Regions from separate parts of the Salipiger sp. PrR007 genome, predicted to be linked through region 1. Evidence: riboswitches for the same ligand, from Rfam matches in the RefSeq annotation. Region 1 holds a riboswitch; each other region holds the start of a gene.

What was found. Region 1 has a riboswitch for cobalamin ahead of nrdH (glutaredoxin-like protein NrdH). Riboswitches for the same ligand answer to the same signal wherever they lie in the genome.
Region 2: linked by a shared signal. The riboswitch ahead of G0Q01_RS04100 (ABC transporter substrate-binding protein) and the one ahead of nrdH (glutaredoxin-like protein NrdH) in region 1 are both predicted to bind cobalamin.
Region 3: linked by a shared signal. The riboswitch ahead of G0Q01_RS05715 (energy-coupling factor ABC transporter permease) and the one ahead of nrdH (glutaredoxin-like protein NrdH) in region 1 are both predicted to bind cobalamin.

The regions. Positions count from the first base shown of each region.
Region 1 covers NZ_JAAGOZ010000083.1:11,153-15,425, reverse strand. The annotation lists gene nrdE (class 1b ribonucleoside-diphosphate reductase subunit alpha) at 1-1,380, opposite strand, end outside; gene nrdI (class Ib ribonucleoside-diphosphate reductase assembly flavoprotein NrdI) at 1,365-1,778, opposite strand; gene nrdH (glutaredoxin-like protein NrdH) at 1,810-2,031, opposite strand; cobalamin riboswitch at 2,127-2,328, opposite strand; gene G0Q01_RS23570 (asparaginase) at 2,761-3,753, shown strand; gene katG (catalase/peroxidase HPI) at 4,083-4,273, shown strand, end outside.
Region 2 covers NZ_JAAGOZ010000012.1:30,206-34,478, forward strand. The annotation lists gene G0Q01_RS04090 (ABC transporter permease) at 1-757, shown strand, start outside; gene G0Q01_RS04095 (ABC transporter ATP-binding protein) at 754-2,250, shown strand; cobalamin riboswitch at 2,230-2,414, shown strand; gene G0Q01_RS04100 (ABC transporter substrate-binding protein) at 2,485-3,525, shown strand; gene G0Q01_RS04105 (iron ABC transporter permease) at 3,555-4,273, shown strand, end outside.
Region 3 covers NZ_JAAGOZ010000014.1:106,165-110,437, forward strand. The annotation lists gene G0Q01_RS05700 (cobalamin biosynthesis protein) at 1-143, shown strand, start outside; gene cobM (precorrin-4 C(11)-methyltransferase) at 140-949, shown strand; gene G0Q01_RS05710 (cobyrinate a,c-diamide synthase) at 942-2,315, shown strand; cobalamin riboswitch at 2,311-2,490, shown strand; gene G0Q01_RS05715 (energy-coupling factor ABC transporter permease) at 2,544-3,218, shown strand; gene cobF (precorrin-6A synthase (deacetylating)) at 3,272-4,024, shown strand.

The sequences.
Region 1 (4,273 bases):
GCGGCTTTCGTCGTTGCCGCGGCGGATCGAAGGCACGCTGTCGATCGCCGACATTTCCGACACGGCGGTGAGCGCGCGGATCGCGGTCTCGATCGAGGCGCCGAAGTCCGGGCCGTCCATGGTCTTGGCGATGTTCAACGAGCCGAGGTTGCACGAGATGTCGGTGCCCAGCTTCGAGTAGCTCAGGTCGTCGTTGAACTCCGACGCCTCGGCCACCTGCAGGATCTCCGAGCAGAGGTTCGACATGGTGATGCGCCCGTCGACCGGGTTGGCTTCGTTCACCGTGTCCTCGAACATGATGTAGGGATAGCCGCTCTCGAACTGGATCTCGGCCAGCGTCTGGAAGAAGGCGCGGGCGTTGATCTTGGTCTTGCGGATGCGCTTGTCCTCGACCATCTCCTCGTATTTCTCGGTGACCGAGATTTCGGAGAAGGGCACGCCGTAGACCTTCTGCACGTCATGCGGCGAGAAGAGATACATCGGCTCGTTACGCTTGGCGAGCTCGAAGGTCACGTCGGGGATCACCACGCCAAGGCTGAGGGTCTTGATACGGATCTTCTCGTCGGCGTTCTCGCGCTTGGTGTCGAGGAACTTGAGGATGTCGGGGTGGTGCGCGTTTAGATAGACCGCGCCCGCGCCCTGACGCGCACCCAGCTGGTTGGCATAGGAGAAGCTGTCTTCGAGCAGCTTCATCACCGGGATGACGCCAGAGGACTGGTTCTCGATGCCCTTGATCGGCGCGCCGGCCTCGCGGATGTTGGTCAGCATCAGGGCGACGCCGCCGCCGCGCTTGGACAGCTGCAGCGACGAGTTGATCGCCCGGCCGATGCTTTCCATGTTGTCTTCGATGCGCAGCAGGAAGCAGGAGATCAGCTCGCCCCGACTCTTCTTGCCGGCGTTGAGGAAGGTCGGCGTGGCGGGCTGGAAGCGGCCCGAGAGGATCTCTTCCATGAACGACATCGCCAGCGCCTCGTCGCCGCGTGCCAACGCCAGGGCCACCATGACGACGCGGTCCTCGTAGCGCTCGAGGAAGCGTTTCCCGTCACGCGTCTTCAGCGTGTAGGAGGTGTAATACTTGAACGCGCCGAGAAAGGTCGGGAAGCGGAACTTCTTGGCAAAGGCCGCGTCCCAGATCTTCTGCAGGAAGGCGGGCGGGTATTGCTCGAGCACCTCCGCCTCGTAATAGCCTTCCTCGACGAGGTAGCCGAGCTTTTCCGTCAGCGAGTGGAAGAACACGGTGTTCTGGTTCACGTGCTGAAGGAAATACTGCCGCGCCGCCATCCGGTCGGCCTCGAAGCGGATATTGCCGTCCGCATCGTAGAGGTTCAGCATGGCGTTGAGCGCGTGGTAGTCCAGCGTCTCGTTCAGGCGGTCAAGCATGGGGTCCCCCAGAAAGCGTCGAGCCCGTCGTTGACGCGGGCGAAATCCTTGGTCGTTCCCGCCAGCTCAAACGAGTAGAGCAGGGGGACATTGCATTTTTGCGCGATGACGCGGCCGGCGAGCGCGAAGGTCTCGCCGAAGTTGCGATTGCCGCTGGCGATCACGCCGCGCAGCAGCGCGCGGCGGGACGGGTCGTTGAGAAAGCGGATCACCTGCTTCGGCACCGCGCCGCGACCTTCGCCGTCGGCATAGGTCGGGCAGATCAGCACAAAGGGATCGCGCGGATCGGGCGTCAGTTCCTTGGGCGACACCGGGATGCGCAGCGCCGCCCGGCCGAGGCTGGCGACGAAGCGCGCGGTGTTGCCGCTGGCAGAGGAGAAGAAGACGAGCCCCGACATGGTCGATCCCTTGTTGCCGATCCCGCCGCGATCAGCTCGCGAGGCGGGCGATCAGGTCCGGACGGAAGCCCGACCAGTGGTCTTCGCCAAAGGTCACGACGGGGGCCTGGCGGTAGCCGAGCTCGGTGACCAGCGACATGGCCGCGTCGTCCTCGGTGAGGTCGATCACGTTGTAGTCCAGCCCCTTGGCATCGAGCGCGCGGGTGGTGGCAGTGCACTGCACGCAGGCGGGTTTCGAATAGACGGTGATCATGCTCTTGCGTCCTCAGCTGCGAAGGCGGGGACGCGTCACCGCGCAGGCCTTGTGCCTGACGCGGTCCTCGCACGCCCCGAACCCTCCGTTCGTGGTCATTCTGTCAGGCCTTCGGCAGGTCTCCTGGCTTGGCGGGTCGTGGGTCCGGCCGCGCCTTCCCGGGATGTCCCAGTGGCTCATTGGGCCTTCACTCGCCGCTTACAGTTGCGGGGGCAGCACCGGTGTTACACCGGTTTCCCTCTTAGCGCCGCGCCGGGCCGTCGCCCGACTCGATGAACCGAAAAGCAACTATATCTAGAACAGGATGCAGGTCATGCGTCAATATCCTGTTGTGCGAGCCCGACTTCAAAAAAATTCTGCAGCCTCTGTGTGCAGCAAGTCGGCCACGGTGGACACCCTTGGAGCGGGCGTTTGCAAGGGGTTGCGCGGGCCATGCATTCTCGACAACTCGGCCCTGCAGGAATGTGCGTTGCCCGGGCCAGGGAGGGCCCCTAAATGTGCCCCTGTCGACGCGGCAACGCGTTCAAGGATTTTTTCGGGGTGTTTCTCCTCCTCCCTCAGCCCCGGAAATCGGCGGCGGCCCTTCTCCTCCTCCCTTGGGGCCGCCGCATCCTCCCTTCCTCCACAAGCTTCCTGATAGGCGCGCGCCGCCAAGCGATCTGGCTTTCGCCCGCCCGCGCGCATATGCAGACATCACGCACCGTCAGTTCAGCCCTGCAGGAGGTCCGCATGTCCCATATCGTTCTCGTCGCCACCGGTGGCACAATTGCCTCCTATGCCAAGACCGAGGGCGGGGCCGTCACCGCCGGGCTGAGCGGCGACAGGCTGCTCGAAAGCCTGCACGCACCACTGCCTGGGATCACCGTCGAGGTCGACAACATCGAGGCCGCGGGCAGCAACGCGCTGACGCTCGAGACGATTTACAAGCTCTGCCGCCACATCGACGCGCGACTGGCCGAGCCCGGGGTCGATGGCGTCGTCGTCACCCATGGTACCGATACCATGGAGGAGAGCGCCTTTCTCGCGCGGCTGCTGGTCAGGTCCGATAAGCCAGTGGTCTTCACCGGCGCACAGCGCCACGCGGGCCAACCCGATACCGACGGGCCACGCAACATGCACGACGCGCTGCTCTGCGCGGCGGCGCCCGATCTGACCGGCGTGGGCGCGGTCATCGTCTTCGAGGGCGAGATCCATGGCGCGCGCTACGTCAGCAAGGTGCACAGCTCGCGCGTGGACACCTTCCGCTCGAACGGCCATGGCAAGCTGGGCGAGATCGACGAGGGCGAGGTGCATCTCTACACGCGCCCGGCGCGCCCGCGCGAGGTGATCGACGCGCCGTCGCTGGACCCGAACGTCGAGCTTATCGCGCTCGGGCTCGGCAGCACGCCGCGCTACCTCGAATGGTGTGCCTCGAACGGCGTCTCGGGCGTGGTGATCGAGGCCTTCGGGCGCGGCAATGCCCCCAAGGGCTTTGCCGAGGTCTGCCGCAAGCTCGTCGCGGCGGGCATCCCGGTGATCCTTGCCACCCGCTGTCCCGAGGGGCGGACCCGGGCCATCTACGGCGCCGACAGCGGCGGCGTGACGATGGTCGAGGCAGGGGCGATCCTGTCCGGTGATCTCAGCGCCGCCAAGGCTCGCCTGCTGCTCGCCGCGCTGCTGCCGCTGCTGCCCGAGCGGGCAGGGCGGATGGAGGCTATCGCCGAGGCACTCGCGAAGGTCTGAGCCTCGGCCTCACGGGACGGCGGCTCCGCCGCGACGTCCGTGCCCGCCGAAACTGGCGCTGCGGTTTTTCGGAGCAGGGAGACTGCTGCCCCGGCCCTGGGGGACCGGGATGAATTTGTGAGATTTCAGAATCCTCTTTCGGAGCGCGACGGACCGCCGCAGGCGCAAGGTCAGCGGCTACGAATCACCTGACCCAGCCGCGCCCTCTGGTTAGACTGCCGATGCAGGAGGGACCTCGGCGGCGGCACCGGCTGGACCAACGGCCCGCGTTTTCGCCCGCTGCCCTGCCTTGTCCCGCGCAAGGATGCTCATCCTATGGGAGAACTGACATGGACGGAAACGACGTCGATACCGGGGGAAAATGCCCGGTGATGCACGGCGGTCTGACCGAGAGCGGAACCTCGGTCACCAGCTGGTGGCCCAAGAGCCTGAACCTCGACATTCTGAGCCAGCACGATTTCAAGACCAACCCGATGGGGCCGGACTTCGATTACCGTGAAGAGCTGAAATCGCTCGACGT
Region 2 (4,273 bases), on a different contig from region 1:
CGCCGCGCTGGTGGCGCTGGCGCTGGCCTTCGCCATCCTCGGCCCGGTGCTGGTGCCGGGCGATCCCTTCGCTCAATCCCTGCTCAAGGCATTGGCCGGCCCCGAGGCGGGCGCGCCATTGGGCTATGACCATCTGGGCCGATCGATCTATCACCGTCTGGCCGATGCGTTGCGGCTCTCGCCGCTGATCGCTCTGGCGGCGGTTGCCACCGCCGGAGCCTTGGGCCTGACGCTGGGCACGCTCGCCGCGGCGCGGAGCGGCTGGACCGACCGCGTGCTGACCACGCTCGCCGATGCGCTGCTGGCGCTGCCCGGCCTGTTGCTGGTGCTCATCGTGCTGGCGATCATGCCCTCGACCGCTACCGGCTTCTGGCTAGGCCTGTCGCTGGTGCTCTGGGTCGAGTTCTTCCGCCTCACCCGCGCCGCGGTGCGCGACACGCTGGCTTCCCCGGCGGTGCAGGCGACGCGGCTTCTGGGCTTTGGTCCGGTCTACGTCTTCCGCCGGCACCTCTGGCCGGAGATCGCCCCGATGATGCTGACGGCGGGGGCCTTCGGCATGGCGACGGCCATCATGGGCATCGCCGCGCTCGGCTTTGTCAGCGTCGGCATGCGCGCGCCCACGCCCGAGCTTGGCCTGATGATGGTCGAGCTCATGCCCTACTGGCAGGAGGCGCCGCATGCGCTGCTTGCGCCGGTGATTGCCACCTTCGGCCTGCTGCTGGGCCTCACCCTTCTGGCCGGGAGCCGCGAGACATGACCCTTCTGAGCGCAAAGGACATCTGCATCCACGACGGCGGCACGCAGCTTGTCGAGCCGCTGTCGATCACGCTGGAGCCGGGGGTGCCGCTGGTGATCCTCGGCGAGACCGGCTCGGGCAAGAGCCTGTTTGCGCAGGCAATCATGGGCACGCTGCCCGAGAGCCTCTCGGCGCGGGGCGAGGTCGAGATCGGTGGGCGACGGATCAGCGCCGCGCGGCCGCGCGAGTTCCGCGGCCTCTGGGGGCGGCAGATCGCGGTGCTGCCGCAGGAGCCGTGGCTGTCGCTGGACCCGCTGATGCCCGCCGCGCGGCAGGTCGCCGAGGCGCATCAACTGGTGCGCGGCCTGAGCGCCGCCGAAGCCCGCACCCGCGCCGGTGACGATCTGGCAGCGCTGGGGCTTCAGGGCGCCGGAGCAAAACTGCCGCATGAACTCTCCGGCGGCATGGCGCAGCGTGTGGCCATCGCCGCGGCGCGGGCCGGGGGTGCGCGGATCGTCATCGCCGATGAGCCGACCAAGGGGCTTGATGCCGCGCGCCGCGACGATGTGGCCGAGTTGCTGATGGCAGAGGTCGGCAGCGGCGGCGGGCTGATCGTCATCACCCACGATCTTGCGCTGGCGCGGCGGGTCGGTGGGCAGATCATCGTGCTGCGCAAGGGCCGCGTGGTCGAGACCGGCCCCACCGCCGATGTCCTTGCCGCGCCAAGATCCGACTACACCGCCCGGCTGATCGCGGCGGACCCCGAGACATGGCAAAAGCGCGCGCCCGCGCCCGCGGGCAGCAGCGTGGTTCGGGCCGAGGGGCTCGCCGCGACCCGCGGCGACCGGGAGCTTTTCCGTGATGTGTCGCTGGATATCGCCGCGGGGCAGATCTTCGGGATCACTGGGCCCTCGGGCTGTGGGAAATCGACGCTGGGGGATGTGCTGCTCGGGCTGCACCGCCCCTCCGCCGGGCGCGTCACCCGCACTGCATCTCGGGCGCGCGCCTACCAGAAGCTGTATCAGGATCCCGTCGCGGCCTTTCCGCGGCACCAGAGCCTTCAGCGCACGCTGAGCGATGTGGCGCGGCTGCATGGGCAGGACCCGCGGCAGATCGAGCACCACATGGAGCGCCTCGGCCTTGCCCCAGTGCTGCTGGGTCGCAAGCCGGGCGAGGTCTCGGGCGGGGAGTTGCAGCGACTGGCGATCCTGCGCCTGCTGCTGGTGCGCCCGGCCTTCATCTTTGCCGATGAGCCGACCTCGCGGCTTGATCCGATCACCCAGGCAGAGGTCATCAGCCTGCTTGTGGACACCGCCGAGCGCGACGGCTGCGCCATCATGCTGGTCAGCCACGATCCGGCGCTGGTGGCAAAGACCGCCGACCGAGGGCTTTCGCTTCACTGCCCGGCCGGGATGCAGGGCGACCCCGATACGCCGGGCCGATGCGAGCATGGCAACTTGACAAAGCACGGCGCCGCCCCGAGGTTCGCCGCGAACGGTTCCCATCCGGGATGAAAAGGGAACCCGGTGACGCGGCCTTGGGCCGCGGACTCCGGGACTGCCCCCGCAACTGTAAGCGTCCGTTCCGAGCCACCCGCCCCTCCGGGCGAAGCCACTGCGCCAAACGGCGCGGGAAGGCGGTTTCGGGACCATGGCCGCAAGTCAGGAGACCTGCCGTTCCGGCCCCGCGATCCCGCGGGGGCGTCACCTGCGCAACCGACCGGACGGGGTGTCCGGGAAAGGATATTGATGTTTCTTGCAACCTCGGGCCGCCTCCGCGGCCTTGCGCTGCTGTGCTGCGCCTTGCTGCCCATTCCTGAAACCACATTTGCTGAATCGACCGACTACCCGTTGCAGATCCCCAACTGCGACCGTGTGACGACCTATGCCAAGCCGCCCGAGCGCGTGGTCTCGATCGGCCAAGGCACGACGGAGATCCTGCTCTCGCTCGGCCTCGCCGAGCATATCGTCGGGACCGCCATCTGGCTCGCGCCGCTACCAGCGCCGCTGGTCGACGCGGGGCAAGCCGTGCCGCGCATCGCCGACAACTCGCCCGGTTTCGAGGCCGTGCTGAAAGCCCGCCCCGATTTCGTCGCGGCGCAGTGGATCAACGACATCGCCCCGGATCAGGCCCGGGTTGGCACCTTCGCCCAGTTCGACGATTTCGGCATCAGCACCTATGTCTCGCCTGCGGAATGCGCCAAGAGCGACTTCGTTGCGGGCAGCGGCGACGGCGCCCGCGCGCAGGCCTGGAGCGACGATCTGCTGAACCGGGAGATCACCGAACTGGCCCAGATCTTCGGCGTGCCGGCGCGGGGGGCTGACCTGGTTGCTGCCAATGCCGCCCGGATCGAGGCGGCAACGGCGGGTGCGGCAGCGCTGCAGGCAAGGGACGTCTCGGTGCTCTACTGGTTCTCGTCGCCCGAGATCGCCGGCGAAGCCTATGTGGCCGGGCGGTTCGGAGCCCCGGCATGGATTTCCGAAGTTGTGGGGGTGCGCAACGTGATCACCTCGGACGAGGAATGGCCGCTGGTTGGCTGGGAGACGATTTCAGAGCTCGATCCGGATGTAATCGTGCTGGGCACCATGGAGCGGCGCAACCTCCCCGGCGACGACGTGGGCGCGAAACGCGCGTTCCTGGAAAGCGATCCGGTTGCCAGCCAGCTGCGCGCGGTGCGTGCGGGACATCTGATCGAGATGCCCGCGCATTCGATGAACCCAACGCTTCGGGCCGTCGACGGGGTCGAGGTCCTTTCGACGGGCCTGAAAGACATCGGTCTTACGCGGTGAGCGTTTCGCGCCGGACCCGCTCCGGCCCTCTGACGGGGCTGGGGTCCTTCGTGCTTGCCGGTGGCGTCGCCCTCACCCTCGCGACCTGCTGCGCGGTTCTCTTCGGCGAGATCAGCGTGACCCCGCGCGAGGCCCTGTCCACGCTGGCCAACCGACTCTTCGGGCTCGACCTTCCGGTCGATCCGATCCGCGAGGGGATCGTCTGGCACTACCGGCTGAGCCGGGCGGTGGTCGCCATGTGCGCCGGAGCCTCTCTGGCGATCTGCGGCGTGGTGCTGCAGGCGCTGCTGCGCAACCCGCTCGCCGAGCCCTACCTGCTTGGGATTTCGGCCGGCGCCTCGACCGGCGCGGTGCTGGTCATCGTACTCGCGCTCGGTGCCGGGGCCGTCACGGTTTCGGCCGGGGCCATGGCGGGGGCGCTCCTCGCCTTTGGCTTTGTGGCGGTGCTGTCTTTCGGCGCGGGCCGCGGTGCCGAGAGGGTCATCCTTGCCGGCATCGCCGGCTCGCAGCTGTTCAATGCCGCCACATCCTTCATCGTCACCTCCTCGGCCAGCGCCGAGCAGACCCGTGGCATCATGTTCTGGCTGCTTGGCAGCCTTGGCGGTGTGCGCTGGCCGGATGCCGGCCTGGCCCTGCCCGTGTTGCTCGTGGGGCTGTCTGTCTGCCTCTACCGGGCGCGGGCGCTCGATGCCTTCGCCTTCGGCGAGGATGCGGCCGCCTCGCTCGGGGTCGATGTCGCGCGTGTGCG
Region 3 (4,273 bases), on a different contig from region 1:
TGCGCGCCGAACGCGCCACCGGCTCGGTCGCCGAGGCCGCCGCCCTCGCCGCCGCCGGGCCGGGCGCACGTCTGCTTGGCGCGCGCGTCATTTCCTCTGACCGCATGGCCAGCTGCGCGCTGGCAGAAGGACCCGATCCATGACCGTTCACTTCATCGGCGCCGGCCCCGGCGCGCCCGACCTGCTGACCCTGCGCGGCCGCGACATCATCGCGCGCTGCCCGGTCTGCCTCTACGCCGGCTCGCTGGTCCCCGAGGCGATCCTTGGCCATTGCCCCCCCGGCGCGCGGATCGTCAACACCGCGCCGCTGGACCTCGACCAGATCATCGCCGAGATCCGCCTCGCCCATGACGCGGGCCACGACGTGGCGCGGCTGCATTCGGGGGATCTCTCGGTCTGGTCAGCGATGGGCGAGCAGATGCGCCGGCTGAAGGCGCTCGGCATCCCGGTCTCGGTCACCCCCGGCGTGCCTGCCTTCGCCGCCGCCGCAGCCGCGCTCGGCGCCGAGCTGACCCTGCCGGGCCTCGCGCAATCGGTGGTGCTGACCCGCACGCCGGGCCGGGCCTCGTCGATGCCCGAGGGCGAGACGCTGGCCAATTTCGCCGCCACCGGCGCGACGCTCGCGATCCACCTGTCGATCCAGAACATCGCGCGGGTGGTTGCCGATCTCTCCCCCGCCTATGGCGCGGACTGCCCCGTCGCCGTGGTCTACCGCGCCAGTTGGCCGGACGAGGTGATCCTGCGCGGCACGCTGTCGGACATCGAGGACAAGCTCGGCGCGGGCATCACCCGCACCGCGCTCATCCTTGTCGGACCGGCGCTGGCGGGCGAGGGCTTTGAAGAGAGCTGCCTCTATGCGGTGGACTACGACCGCCGCCACCGCCCGCAAAGCGCCGAGAGCCCGTGGAGTGGCTGGACCCCCGAGCAGGAGGCGCAGATCGATGGCTGAGGTTCCCGGACTTCTGGTCTCGGCGCCCTCGTCGGGCACCGGCAAGACCACGGTGATGCTGGGCCTGCTGCGGGCGCTGGCCGAGGACGGCTTGGCGGTTCAGCCCTTCAAGTCCGGCCCCGACTACATCGACCCGGCCTTCCACCGCGCTGCCAGCGGGCGGCTAAGCTTCAACCTCGACGGCTGGGCCATGGGACCACACCTCTGGCAGGCGATCGCGGCGCAGGCGGCGGGGGCGGACATCTGCCTCGCCGAGGGCTCGATGGGGCTCTACGACGGGGTCGCGACGCGCGGCCAGCAGGGCTTTGGCAGCAGCGCCGAGACGGCGCGGGCGATGGGCTGGCCGGTTGTGCTGGTGCTCGACGTGGGCGGGCAGGCGCAATCCGCCGCCGCAACGGCGCTGGGGTTCCGGCAGTACATGCCCGATCTGCCCTTCGCCGGGGTGATTCTCAACCGCGTCGCCTCGCCCCGCCACGAGCGGCTCACGCGGCTCGGCATGGAGCGCGCCGGGCTGCCGGTGCTCGGCGTGCTGCCCCGGCGCGGCGACCTGACCCTGCCGGAGCGGCACCTCGGGCTCATCCAGGCCGTGGAGCATCCGGACCTCGAAGCCGCCATCGCCGGGTACGCCGCCTTCCTGCGCGAGCATGTCGACCTTGCCGCGCTCCGCACCGCTGCTGCGGGCGGGCCGTTGCCCGGCGCAACGCCGGCCCTGCCCAGGCCCCCGGCGCAGCGCATCGCGCTGGCGCAGGACGCGGCCTTTTCCTTCACCTATCCGCACCTTCTCGAAGGCTGGCGCGCCGCCGGGGCCGAGGTCCTGCCGTTCTCTCCGATCGCCGATGAGCCGCCCGCCGCCGGGGCCGATCTGGTCTGGCTGCCCGGAGGCTACCCCGAACTGCACGCCGGGCGGCTCGCCGCCGCCGAGACCTTCCGCGCCGGGTTGCGCCGCCATGCCGAGACGCGCCCGGTCCACGGCGAGTGCGGCGGCTACATGGCCCTTGGCGCGGGGCTGATCGACAAAGGCGGCACGCGGCACGAAATGGCGGGCCTGCTGGGCCTCGTCACCAGCTATGAGACCCGCAAGTTCCACTTGGGCTATCGCCGCGCGGTGCTGCGCGCGCCGATGCCGGGCTTCGACGCCGGGGCGGCGCTGCGCGGCCATGAGTTCCATTACTCCACCATCTTGCAGCAACCCGACCCGCCGCTGGCCGAGGTCGCCGATGCCGATGGCGCCCCGGTGGCCGAGACCGGCTCGCGGCGCGGGCAGGTCACGGGAACCTTCTTTCACCTGATCTCGGCGGAGGAGCCGTCTGCCCCCCGCGCACAAGCCGAAGAGGAGGCGCGCATCCAGACCAAAGCCCGGCGCTGAGCCGACCCCGCATGGTGTCCCGCACGGGACGCAAGGGAACCGGGTGAGAGGCCCGGACTGCCCCCGCAACTGTAAGCGAGGAGCGCCGAGGAAGATCCACTGGCAGGCATGCCGGGAAGGGCCGAGGCGCGACGATCTGCGAGTCAGGAGACCTGCCATGCGACCCCCTTTCCCGCCCTCATGGGCAATTTCGCTGCCGGTGGGGCAGCCACACGTAAAGGAAATATCATGCATATCGAACCCGGCGTCGTCGACGGCGCCAAACTGGCCTTTGCCGCCGTCACCGCGGCAGGCGCCGCCGGCTATACCGCCAAGCTCGCCGCAGAGGACGCGGCGCGCAGCAACCTCGTTTCGCTTGCCGCGCGCACGCTGATGGCCGCCGTGGGCACCTTCGTCTTCTTCGAGGTGCTGCCGCACTTCCCGGTGGGTGTCTCTGAGGTGCATTTCATCCTCGGCTCGACGCTCTTCCTGCTGCTCGGCGCCGCACCCGCCGCGATGGGTCTGGCGCTGGGTCTGCTTGTTCAGGGGCTGTTCTTCGCGCCCAGCGACCTGCCGATGTACTTCGTCAATGTCACCACGCTTCTGGTGCCGCTCTTCGCAACCGCGGCGCTCGCCCGTCGTGTGGTGCCCGCGGACACGGCCTATGTGGACCTGCGCTATGCCGACGTGCTGAAGCTCTCGGGTGTGTTCCAGGCCGGGGTCGTCGCCTGGGTCACCTTCTGGGTCTTCTACGGCCAGGGTATCTCGGCCGAGACCTTCGGCGCGGTGCTGACCTTCGGCGGCGCCTACATGCTGGTGCTGCTGATCGAGCCGCTGGCCGATCTCGCCGCGCTCGCCGCCGCGAAATCGCTGCGCGACACCGGGCTCGGCCGGCTCTTCGCGCCAAGGCTCTATACCGCCTGACCAGGCGCCCGGTCCCCAGAACGGGGCCGGGCACCCACCGCAAGGAAAGCTCCATGATCCAGGACCTCTGGCTTGTCGGCATCGGCACCGGCAGCCCCGGCCATGTGACCCTCGAGGGGGTACAGGCGCTGCGCGACGCGGCCGTCATCCTGCTGCCGCTGAAGGGCGAGGCGAAAGACGACCTCCGGGCGCTGCGCCAGGTGATCCTCGAGGCCGCGGGCACAAACGCCGAGATCCGCACCTTCACCTACCCCGTGCGCGATCCGACGCTCCCCTATGCCGAGCGCGTCGCCGCCTGGCACGACGAGATCGCCCGGCGCTGGATCGCGGCGCTGCACGGCGCGCCGGAGGGGCCGGTCGCCTTGCTGGTCTGGGGGGATCCGGCTCTCTACGACAGCACGCTGCGCATCGCCGGGCGCCTCCAGCCGCCCCCAAGGCTGCGGGTGGTCCCCGGCATCACCGCGATCCAGGCGCTGACCGCCGCCCATGCGATCCCGCTCAACAGCGTGAACGGCGCGGTGAAACTCACCACCGGGCGGCGCCTCCGCGCGCGGGGCTGGCCCGCGGGCGAGGAGACCGTGGTGGTGATGCTCGACGGGGAATGCAGCTTCGCGGGGCTCCCTGCCGAGGGACTGCACATCTGGTGGGGCGCCTACCTCGGCAGCCCGGCGCAGATCCTCCGCTCCGGCCCGCTGGCCGAGGTCGCGCAGGAGATCATCGCCCTGCGGCAGACGGCGCGGGCCAAGCATGGCTGGATCATGGACACCTACCTGCTGCGCCGTGCCTCCACGGACGGCGCAGACTGACGCCTGCGTGTCCGACGACCGGATCCCGGCCCTTCGTCCCCGGAAGCCCGAAACGAAAAGCCTTGGTGCCGGAAAGCACCAAGGCGAAAGGTTCTCAAATGAGCTGCGGCGCCACCACTCACGGATACTCGTCAAAAAGGCACTCTTGACCTAACGCCACGTCGGTTGCGTAGCACGGAGCTCACCTGACTCCAAGAGATTATCAAATTGATAAAGTTAACTGGGCGGCGACCTGTGACATTTCTTGAC